One region of the Pedococcus sp. P2_D7 genome, then DNA from elsewhere that is predicted to be linked to it. Evidence: riboswitches for the same ligand, from Rfam matches in the RefSeq annotation. Region 1 holds a riboswitch; the other holds the start of a gene.

Region 1 (4,694 bases):
AGCCAGGCGCTCGCCGGGCCCGGTGTCGTCGGCAGTACGCAACATCGTCGGTTCCCTCCCAGCGAGATCCAGTCTCTATGCGCTTAAATGGCGGTGCTTAAGTTAAGCGCATTGATTTCGGGTTGGCAAGAGGGCGACCATCACCTCCCCGCGGGACGCCCCATGCCAGGCCCGAACGCGACCCATGACGCGTCGACCCTTGCAATGCGCTTAGACTCCGAGCCCAGGAGGTACAACTCATGGCGAAGCGTCCAACCGTGTATGACGTCGCGGAGCGTGCCGGCGTATCGATCGCGACCGTGTCGTTCACGTTCCGGCAGCCCAAGAGGGTGAAGGTGTCGACGCGCCAGCTGGTCCATGCTGCTGCCCAAGAGCTCGGGTACATACCCAGCGCGAGCGCGCGAGGGCTGGCAGGCGGCCGGACAGGGGCTCTGGGCATCCTGTCGCTCGACTACGGGCCCGCCATTCCTGAAATCGACAGCGCCTCTGGAGCACCCGCGGTCGACCCCAACGTCGACTTTCGGTTGTATCCCCTGTACAAGGACGAAGTCCAGCGCGGTGTCGAGGAAGAGTGCTGGCGTAGTGGCTACGCCATGTTGGTCGCCGCGGCAAGCCACTCGGACGGGGATGCGGTACTCACTGACATCGCTGGTCGCGTCGACGGTTTGGCGGTTTTCTCAGGATCGGTGGGCGAGGCAGAGTTCGCCAAGATCGCGGCGCAACTGCCCGTGGTCCTCCTGCCCGGTTCAGGGCTGGATGAGAACCTCAGTCGGGTCGGTGTGGACAACACCAGTGGGATGCGCGAGCTGACCGAACACCTTATCCACTCGCACGGACTCAGTCGGCTGCTCTTCGTCGGCTCGATCGCCGCCGCCGACCGGGTCGAACGATTCGTGGCCTTCCAAGCAACCTTGCGCGCCGCCGGCCTGCCGGTACCCGAAGAACCACTTGCGGCCATCGTGGAGTACCGAGCTATCGCGGCAGGCGTCCGAGCGATGGTCGCCGGTCTGATTGCCCACGACGAACTACCCGAAGCTTTCGTGTGCGTGAGTGACGAAGTCGCCTTGGTGCTAATCGACGCCCTGAAGGCCGCAGGTGTTGACGTTCCAGGTCGGGTTGCCGTGACGGGGTTTGACGGAATCGCCGCGGGGCGTCTCTTCAGCCCGAGACTGACCACGGTCCGTCAGCCTATGGGGGCGATGGGTGCGTTGGTAGTCCGAGCACTCATCGACCGAATCGAACGTCCGGACGAGCCAACGACATCACGCATACTGCCCGTAGAGCTGATGGTGCGCGAAAGCTGCGGTTGCCCTCGCGGCAGCTGAATGGCGGAGCACGGAGTCCCAGCCGACTCTCGGTGCCTGCGGGGCAAAGCGGTGGGTCGGCAGCCCAAGGCGAGGGGGGTCTGAGGAAACCTGCTGGTCAGAGAGCCGACGGGGGGACTCGAACCCCCAACCCCTTGTTTACAAGACAAGTGCGCTGCCAATTGCGCCACGCCGGCCGGTCTGCCGCAGCAGACGGCGACGATCGTACCGGCGAGACGGCGGCGGCCGGGCATCCCGGGCGCCCACGCGGCATACCGTCTCGCGCACTTGTTGCCACTGATCCCTCACCAGACCCCCGAACCCAGCCCTCCGTGCCCCACCGGTGGCAGCAAGTGCGAGGAAGACGGGGACGCGACGGCGGCCCGGCACCGTGAGGTGTCGGGCCGCCGGCTGTGCGGAGAGCGGGTCAGCGGCCGTTCAGGTAGGTCTGCAGCGTGCGCACGGTGGCGCGGTCGAGGTAGCGGGCGCCGTTCTTGCGGGCCCCGATCTTGGTCTGCAGGGCGCGCATCGTCTTCGGACCGATGACGCCGTCGGGGGCCGAGCCAACCTTCCGCTGCAACGCCTTCACGTCGGTGCGGGAGAGCGTGCCGTTGACCGACCCACCGACCCAGCGCTCGATGGCGGCGTTGGTCTTGGGGCCGCGGATCCCGTCGACGACGAGCTTGCCGGTGCTGGTCGAGTGGGCCGCGGGAGCCTGGCGGGTGGCAGAGCGCGAGGCCCTGCTGGTCGTCGAGCCGGCATCGACCGCGCCACCGTTGGAGCGGGTGAGACCGGCGCGGGCGCCACAGGTCGGCCAGGCGCCGGGGCCCTGCGAGGCCAGCACCTTCTGGGCGATGGTGATCTGCTGGGCCTTCGTGGCGCGGTTTGCGGTCGGGGCGTAGCGCTCGCCGCCGAAGCCGTCCCAGGTGCGGTCGGAGAACTGCAGACCCCCGTAGTAGCCGTTGCCCGTGTTGATCGACCAGTTGCCACCGCTCTCGCAGGCGGCCACGCGGTCCCAGACCGTCGAGGCCTGCGCGCTGCTGGCGGTGGCCATGCCACCTGCGACCGTGGCGACACCGGCCACGGCGACACCGGTCACGCGACGTCGAACAGGGTTGGCCTTCCGAGCAGAGTGCTTCGGGGCATAGAACATGGGTGGGGGGTTCCTCTCCTGACCGGCGCCTGCGGGGTTAGCTGTCGGGTTCGGGCTGTCAGGTGCCCGGCCGGCCTGAGCCGGCTTCACCCCCAGGCCACCGTGGTGGCCGCGTTGGGTTCCCCGTCCTCGTCGTGCCCGGAGATCTTCCGGTGAAACCCCCACCTGACGAGGCTCGGCGCGGTGGGAGTGCTTGGCTGATTGGGTATGCCGTGTGCAGTTGTGACCGCGCGTTCGCGCAGGTAAGACACGGTAGGGGGCGTTCGTCAGGCCGACAACCGGTTGGCGCGTATTCGCCACCTTTCGTTCCCCGTCAGCGCCGGCGGCCCGACGTGTTCGGAAGATCCGCCGTGCCATGACCCGGGATAACTTCCGAACAACCAGTCTCGTGCTCGACAGCCCGGACCGCCCGGACCGCCCGGCCCGGTCAGCGCCGTCGAGCGCGTCGCTTCTGCACCATGCGGTGGTCGAACGGCGCCGCCATGAACTCCCCCAGCACGCCGCCCGCCGCGATCGCCAGGAGCACCGCCATCGCCCCCAGCAGGGTGGTCAGCCCCCCTTGGAGCGACAGCGTCCCGGAGTCGGCCGACGACCCGTTCACCATCTCGTAGAGGCCGCGGAAGATCGCCAGACCCGGGAGCAGGCCGTAGGACGCCGGGACGACGAGCACCATCGCCGGCGCGCCCATCCGGAGCGCCAGCAGTCGTCCCGCACACCCGAGCACGATCGCCGCCAGCCCGGCGGCGGACAGCTGGCCCAGCCCGTCGACCTTCGAGACAGCGAGGGAGACCCCGACGCCCACCGCACACAGCACGCCGCTGGGCACCACCAGCATCCGGCCCGTGCGCAGCGACACCGCACCGGCCAACCCGACCACGAAGGCGCCCACCACCGCCAGCAGCACCGGGGCGTTGAGCGCCTGCGTGGACACGATGGACGGCGAGGCGACGTTCAGGCCGAAGGCACTGGTCAGGGCCAGGGTCAGCTGCAGCCCGGTCGCCACCCCGAGGATGATCCCGGCCGTCGTGAGGAACACCGCGAACATCCGGCCGGCACCGGTCACGGAGTAGCCCGAGATCGCGTCCTCGAAAGCCGAGGCGACCGTGCGACCCGGCAGGAGCACGGTGATCCCGCCCGCGACGATGAAGGCGAATTCCGACGAGGACACGGGGAGCCAGCCCGCCGCACCGAGGCTGAATGCGCCCCACGCGAGCACGGTCGCGAGGAACCCACCGATCGCACACTGGTAGAAGTCCGGGAGGCCGCCCTTGCCGAGCGTCCGCGCGGCATACCCGACCAGGAGGGCCGACAACCCGGCGACGAGCGCCGCGACGGGACCGGCGCCGAGCATCACCGCGATGGCGGCGGCCAGCAGGCCGAGCGCACCGCGCACCGTCCACTTCGGCCAGAACCGCGGCGCGCGGCGGATCTCGCGCAGCTGGGCGGCGGCGGCCTCGCGGTCGTAGGACCCGGCGACGAGGTTCTCGACGAACTCGTGCACGGCCGTGAGCCGGGCGAAGTCACGCGTCGACGACCGCACCACCCTCAGCATCGTGATCGGCGCCCCGGAACCCGTCGTGCACTGGATCAGCAACGACTGCAACGTGATGTCGACCTCGAGGTTGTCGAGCCCGGCCGCCGCGGCCACCGCCACGACCGACGACTCGACCTGGGGAGCGCCGGCGCCGCAGCGCAGCATCAGCTCGCCGACGCGCAGGGCGAGGTCGAGCGAGGCCCGCGCCTCGCGCTCCTCGGCCGCCGCCTGTCGCACCCGCGGGTTGCGGTAGGGCGTGTGCCGCAGGGACTCGACCATCGGCAGGGTCTCGGTCAGCTCCTCGCCGCGCCAGATCCGGCTGTGCCGCAACACCGGTCGACGCTTGGCGGGAGGACGAACGGGCCGGTCCGGGACGCCTTCGGTCATCCCGTCAGGCCCACCCCGGGCAGCACGGCCGAGGGTGGTTCGTAGGGCCACCACAGCGGGATGCCGCCGTTCTGCACGATCACCACCACGACCCCTGCCGCCACGAGCAGGGCGAGGGCCACGACGACCTTCGTGCCCCGCGGACCCGGGCTGACGCCGCGGACGATGCTGCGGGTGCCCCGGCGCAGGCCCGAGCCGCCGGGGCCCCACCACGCCATGAGGGCCGCGACCGCCGCGCCCACCGCGAGCGGCCCGGACGAGTCGGGGTGGGGCTGGCCGCCGTAGACGGCGACCGTGCCCAGCGCCGTGCTGAAGA
Region 2 (4,694 bases), 110 kb from region 1:
ACCCGAACGGTGCGGACTTCAGCCTGCGCCGCATCGCGGTCCCGGCCTACGGGCCGACCATCATCGCGGCCATCGGCAGCGGGGCGGTCGTGCCGATCGTCGCGTTGAGCGCCCTCGACCTCGGGGCGTCGCAGTCGGTCGCCGCCCTCACCGTCGGGCTCGGGCTGATCGCCGAGCTGTTCTTCGCGGTGCCCGCCGGAGCGCTGGTCCACCGGGTGGGGGAGCGACGAGCCCTGCTGTGGGCGAGCGCCGTCGACGCAGTGGGTGCGTTCGTGGCACTCACCGCCCCGTCGCTCCTCGTCCTCATGGCGACCGTGTTCGCGATGGGGTTCACGGCGTCGGTGTTCCTCGTCGCCCGGCAGGCGTACCTCATCGACGCCGTGCCGACCACGATGCGGGCGCGGGCGCTGTCGACGCTCGGCGGCGTGAACCGGATCGGCATGTTCATCGGGCCGTTCATCGGAGCGCCCATCATCCACTTCTGGGGTCCGCGCGCCGGGTTCGCCGTCGCGGTGGCGGCTGGTCTGGGCGCCGCCGCCCTGGTCCAGTTCGGGCCCGACCTCACGGCCGCGCACGAGGCGCAGGCCACGGCGGAGTCGCGCGACCGCGCCCCGGCCAGCACCGCCCGCGTGCTGTGGGACCACCGCAGCACCTACCTCACCCTCGGGCTGGGGATCATGGTCATCGGTGCTGCCCGGTCCGCCCGGCTCGTGCTGCTGCCGCTCTGGGCCAACCACGTCGGGCTCTCCGCGACCACGACGGCGATCATCTTCGGCATCGTCGGCGGGGTCGAGATGCTGCTGTTCTACCCGGCCGGCTCGGTGATGGACCGGTTCGGCCGGATCTGGGTCGCGGTGCCGTGCGTCGTCCTGCTCGGCATCGGCATGCTCTCGCTCCCGCTCACCCACAGCGCGCTCGCGGTGACGGTCGTCGCGCTCGTGGCCGCCGTGGGCAACGGCATGGGGTCGGGCATCGTCATGACCCTGGGTGCGGACAGCGCGCCGGAGTGGGGGCGGTCGCAGTTCCTCGGCGGCTGGCGGTTCGTCTCCGTCGTCGGCGGGAGCGGCTCCCCGGCCCTGATCAGCCTCATCACCGCGCAGGCCGGGCTGGCCGCCGCCTGCGTCTCCCTGGGCGGCCTCGCGCTGGTCGGGACGGGCTGGCTGGCCTACTGGGTGCCGCGCTTCGACCCGGTCCGGCGGGCGGCTCGAGAAGAGGTCGGGGGGCAGCTCGAGAAGAGGTCGACGGGCGATCGGTGACGCGCTGACGGTCGCAGGTGAGAGGCTGGGGCCTGTGACCGACCTGATCGACACCACCGAGATGTACCTCAAGACGATCTTCGAGCTCGAGGAAGAGGGCATCACCCCCCTGCGCGCCCGCATCGCCGAGCGGCTGGGCCACTCCGGCCCGACCGTCTCGCAGACGGTGGCCCGCATGGAGCGCGACGGCCTGCTGAGCCTCGCCGGCGACCGCCACCTCGAGCTGTCCGACCACGGCCGCCTGCTCGCCACGCGGGTCATGCGCAAGCACCGGCTCGCCGAGCGGCTGCTCGTCGACGTGATCGGGCTCGAGTGGGAGTACGTCCACGACGAGGCCTGCCGCTGGGAGCACGTCATGTCCGAGCGGGTCGAGCGCAAGATCCTCGCCATGCTCAAGGACCACCACGACTCGCCCTACGGCAACCCCATCCCCGGGCTCGACGAGCTGGGCGACGAGGAGCCGACCGAGGGCTTCCGCACCGGCCTGCAGACCCTCACCGAGCTGGCCGGGGAGTTGCCCGAGACGGTGCTGGTCCGCCGGATCGGTGAGCCGGTCCAGGTCGACCACGAGGCGCTCAGCCTGCTGACCGTCGCCCGGCTCCTGCCCGGCGAGCGGGTGCGGGTCCACCGCGCCGACGGCCGCGTGGTTGCCGTGCGCGAGGGCGCCCCCGAGTCCACCGGGGTGTCCCTGCCCGACGAGGTCGCCCAGCACGTCTTCGGCGCCCTGGTCTGACCCGGCGTGTCGCGCCCTGTTCGGCGCGTCGCCACTGCCCGCTCATCTGAGCGCCATCGCTGTCTGGCCGCAGGCCTCTGACCTGCGGTTTTGAGCACGGCGGCTGGGGTGTGCCTGACGTCACCTTGGCGTTTCTTGGGTGGGCCGTGACCTCAACGTGACTTTCGCAGGAGCCTTGTGTACGGTGGCTGCGGTTCCCTCGCCCCCTGGGGGGACCGGCTCGATGTGGAAACGCCTAGTCCTGTCACCACGCCCGAGTCATTCAGTACAAACCGCTTGGCAGGAGCGGGGGACCCAACTTTGGGCCTTCTCTTCACGAAAAGGTCCTTGGGGTTAAGTCTCCACGCACGCGCCCGCAAGGTCGGGTGACAACCGTGGAGGCCGGGTGATCTACCTCCATCCGAACCCGACAGCTCACCTCGTAGGCGCTGGAGGTTCATCCATCGTGGCTTCACACAGTTCTGGCCGCCACCGCGCGCCGGGCCGTTTCAACCCCGTCTCCGAGTTGTCCGGCATCGTGGCCAGCGCCGCGCAGCCGGCTGTCAAGACCTCTGCGGTCATCGCCGCTTCCGGTGGTCTTGTCGCCTCGTTCGCCCTTCCCGCCTCGGCCGCCAGCGCCGCTCCGGCCCCGGCCGCCAAGGGCGCCACCACCGCCGCGCCGGTCGCTGTCCAGGCCCCCGAGACCGCGGCTCCCGCGGCCTCCAGCGCCTTTGGCGTCATCGGCTTCAAGGCGACCGCCAAGCCGAAGCCCAAGCCGGTGGTCCGCGTCGTCCCCGACCGCACCGTCCAGGCTGCCAGCCGGTCCACGGCTCGCAAGGACTACACCAGCCTGAAGCCCGCCGCCGGCGGCGTCCTGGCCATCGCGGCCCAGTACGAAGGCCTGATGTACTCCTACGGCGGCACCAGCCCGTCGACCGGCTTCGACTGCTCCGGCTTCACGCAGTACGTCTTCGGCCGGGTCGGCATCAGCCTCCCCCGCACCGCCGACGCCCAGCGCGCCGCCACCACCCGCGTGTCGAACCCGCAGCCGGGAGACCTCGTCTTCTTCGGCAGCCCCGCCTACCACGTGGGCATCTACGCCGGGAACGGCATGATGTGGGACTCCCCGCGCAGCGGCAAGGCCGTCGCCCTCCGCTCGATCTGGTCCTCGAACGTCACCTACGGTCGTCCCTGACCCACGCTGAGCTCGTCGCACCACTGGTTGAGCCACGCACCGCAGGCCCCCTCCGCTTCGGCGGCCCGGGGGCCTGCGGCGTTGTGGGGGTATGCCGCGGGCTCGCCCGGGTGCCCCGTGCCCCATTTGCGCCCTCGTGTGAGGATGGAGCGATGAACGTGGGTCAGACGAACGTGGACGAAGCGACGAACGTGGACGCAGCGACGAACGTGGACGAGGCGACGAACGTGGATGAGGCGCTGAACGTGGACCAAGCGACGAACGTGGATGACGCGATGAACCAAGCAACACGATCAACCAGCGACGCAACACCCTCGACCAATGCAGTGGAGATCGACGTCTGGGCCGACGTGGTCTGCCCGTGGTGCTACCTGGGCAAGCGGCGGCTCGAGCTCGCCATCGCCGAGAGCGCGCACCCGGCCGAGGTAACTGTCACCTACCACGCGTTCGAGCTCGACCCGAAGGCCGCGCACAGCACGGGGGAGACGGTGCTCGCCTGGCTGGCCCAGCGCTACCGCACCGACCTCGACGGCGCCCGCGAGATCGCCGAACGACCGGCGGTGATGGGTCGCCCCGACGGCGTGCACATCGACGTCGACAAGCAGCTGCGCGCGAACTCGTTCGACGCCCACCGGCTCGTCGCACTGGGGCTCGCCCAGGGTGGGCCGGCCCTCCAGGCGGCCGTCCTCGAGCGGCTCTACAGCGCCCACTTCTCCGAGGGCAAGGCCGTCGACGACATCGAGACCCTCCAGCGTCTCGGCGCCGAGGCGGGCCTCGACGGACGTCGCGTCTCGGCGGTCCTGGCCGGCGACGAGTTCGCCGACCACGTGCGCGCCGACGAGGCCGCAGCGATCGACATCGGCATCACCGGCGTGCCCTTCTTCATCGCCAACCGCCGCGTGGCGCTCTCCGGCGCGCACACCCCCGAGGTGATCGGCCAGCTCATCGAGTCGGCCACCAACGGCGACCACGAGTCGATGAGCGCCGGCGCCTGACCCTGAAGTCGCCTGACCGACCCCAAGGGACTCCTCAAAGAACTCAGGAGGAGGGGGCGAGGGCAGCCTCGAAGTCGATCAGGGCCGGCCGGCTGAACAGCACGAAGCGCACCAGCTCGATCCCGCCGGCAGCACCCTCGCCGTCGAGTTCTGACCGGACGGCGTCGACGGCGATCCGGGCCACGTCTGCCGAGTCCCAGCCGTAGACCCCCGCGCTCACCGCCGGGAACGCCACGCTCTTCGCCCCCACGTCCCGCGCGACCTGCAGGCTGCGACGGAAGCACGACGCCAGCAGGGCCGGGTCGGTCTGCCCTCGGTGCTTGTTCGGCCCGACGGTGTGGATCACCCACTGCGCGGGCAGGTCGCCTGCCGACGTCGCCACGGCATCCCCGACGTCGAGTCCGTCGGGGTGGGTGGTGTTCCGGATCCGCCGGCACTCCTCCAGCAGTCGCGGCCCGGCCGCAGCGTGGATCGCCCCGTCCACCCCGCCTCCGCCAAGCAGCTGCGAGTTCGCCGCGTTGACGATGGCGTCGACG

What was found. A riboswitch is a leader RNA that binds a small molecule or an ion and turns the genes downstream of it on or off. The one in region 1 is predicted to bind cyclic di-AMP.
Region 2: linked by a shared signal. The riboswitch ahead of AC1DWJ_RS08185 (C40 family peptidase) and the one ahead of AC1DWJ_RS08770 (transglycosylase family protein) in region 1 are both predicted to bind cyclic di-AMP.

Annotation. Positions count from the first base shown of each region.
Region 1 is NZ_JBFUEH010000003.1:344,845-349,538, forward strand. It holds gene AC1DWJ_RS08755 (helix-turn-helix domain-containing protein) at 1-45, opposite strand, end outside; gene AC1DWJ_RS08760 (LacI family DNA-binding transcriptional regulator) at 258-1,325, shown strand; tRNA gene AC1DWJ_RS08765 (tRNA-Thr) at 1,429-1,501, opposite strand; gene AC1DWJ_RS08770 (transglycosylase family protein) at 1,732-2,457, opposite strand; cyclic di-AMP (ydaO/yuaA leader) riboswitch at 2,469-2,622, opposite strand; gene AC1DWJ_RS08775 (threonine/serine exporter family protein) at 2,885-4,324, opposite strand; gene AC1DWJ_RS08780 (serine/threonine-protein kinase) at 4,375-4,694, opposite strand, start outside.
Region 2 is NZ_JBFUEH010000003.1:229,899-234,592, reverse strand. It holds gene AC1DWJ_RS08195 (MFS transporter) at 1-1,256, shown strand, start outside; gene AC1DWJ_RS08190 (iron-dependent transcriptional repressor DtxR) at 1,291-1,989, shown strand; cyclic di-AMP (ydaO/yuaA leader) riboswitch at 2,230-2,432, shown strand; gene AC1DWJ_RS08185 (C40 family peptidase) at 2,435-3,163, shown strand; gene AC1DWJ_RS08180 (DsbA family oxidoreductase) at 3,316-4,158, shown strand; gene AC1DWJ_RS08175 (O-acetyl-ADP-ribose deacetylase) at 4,202-4,694, opposite strand, start outside.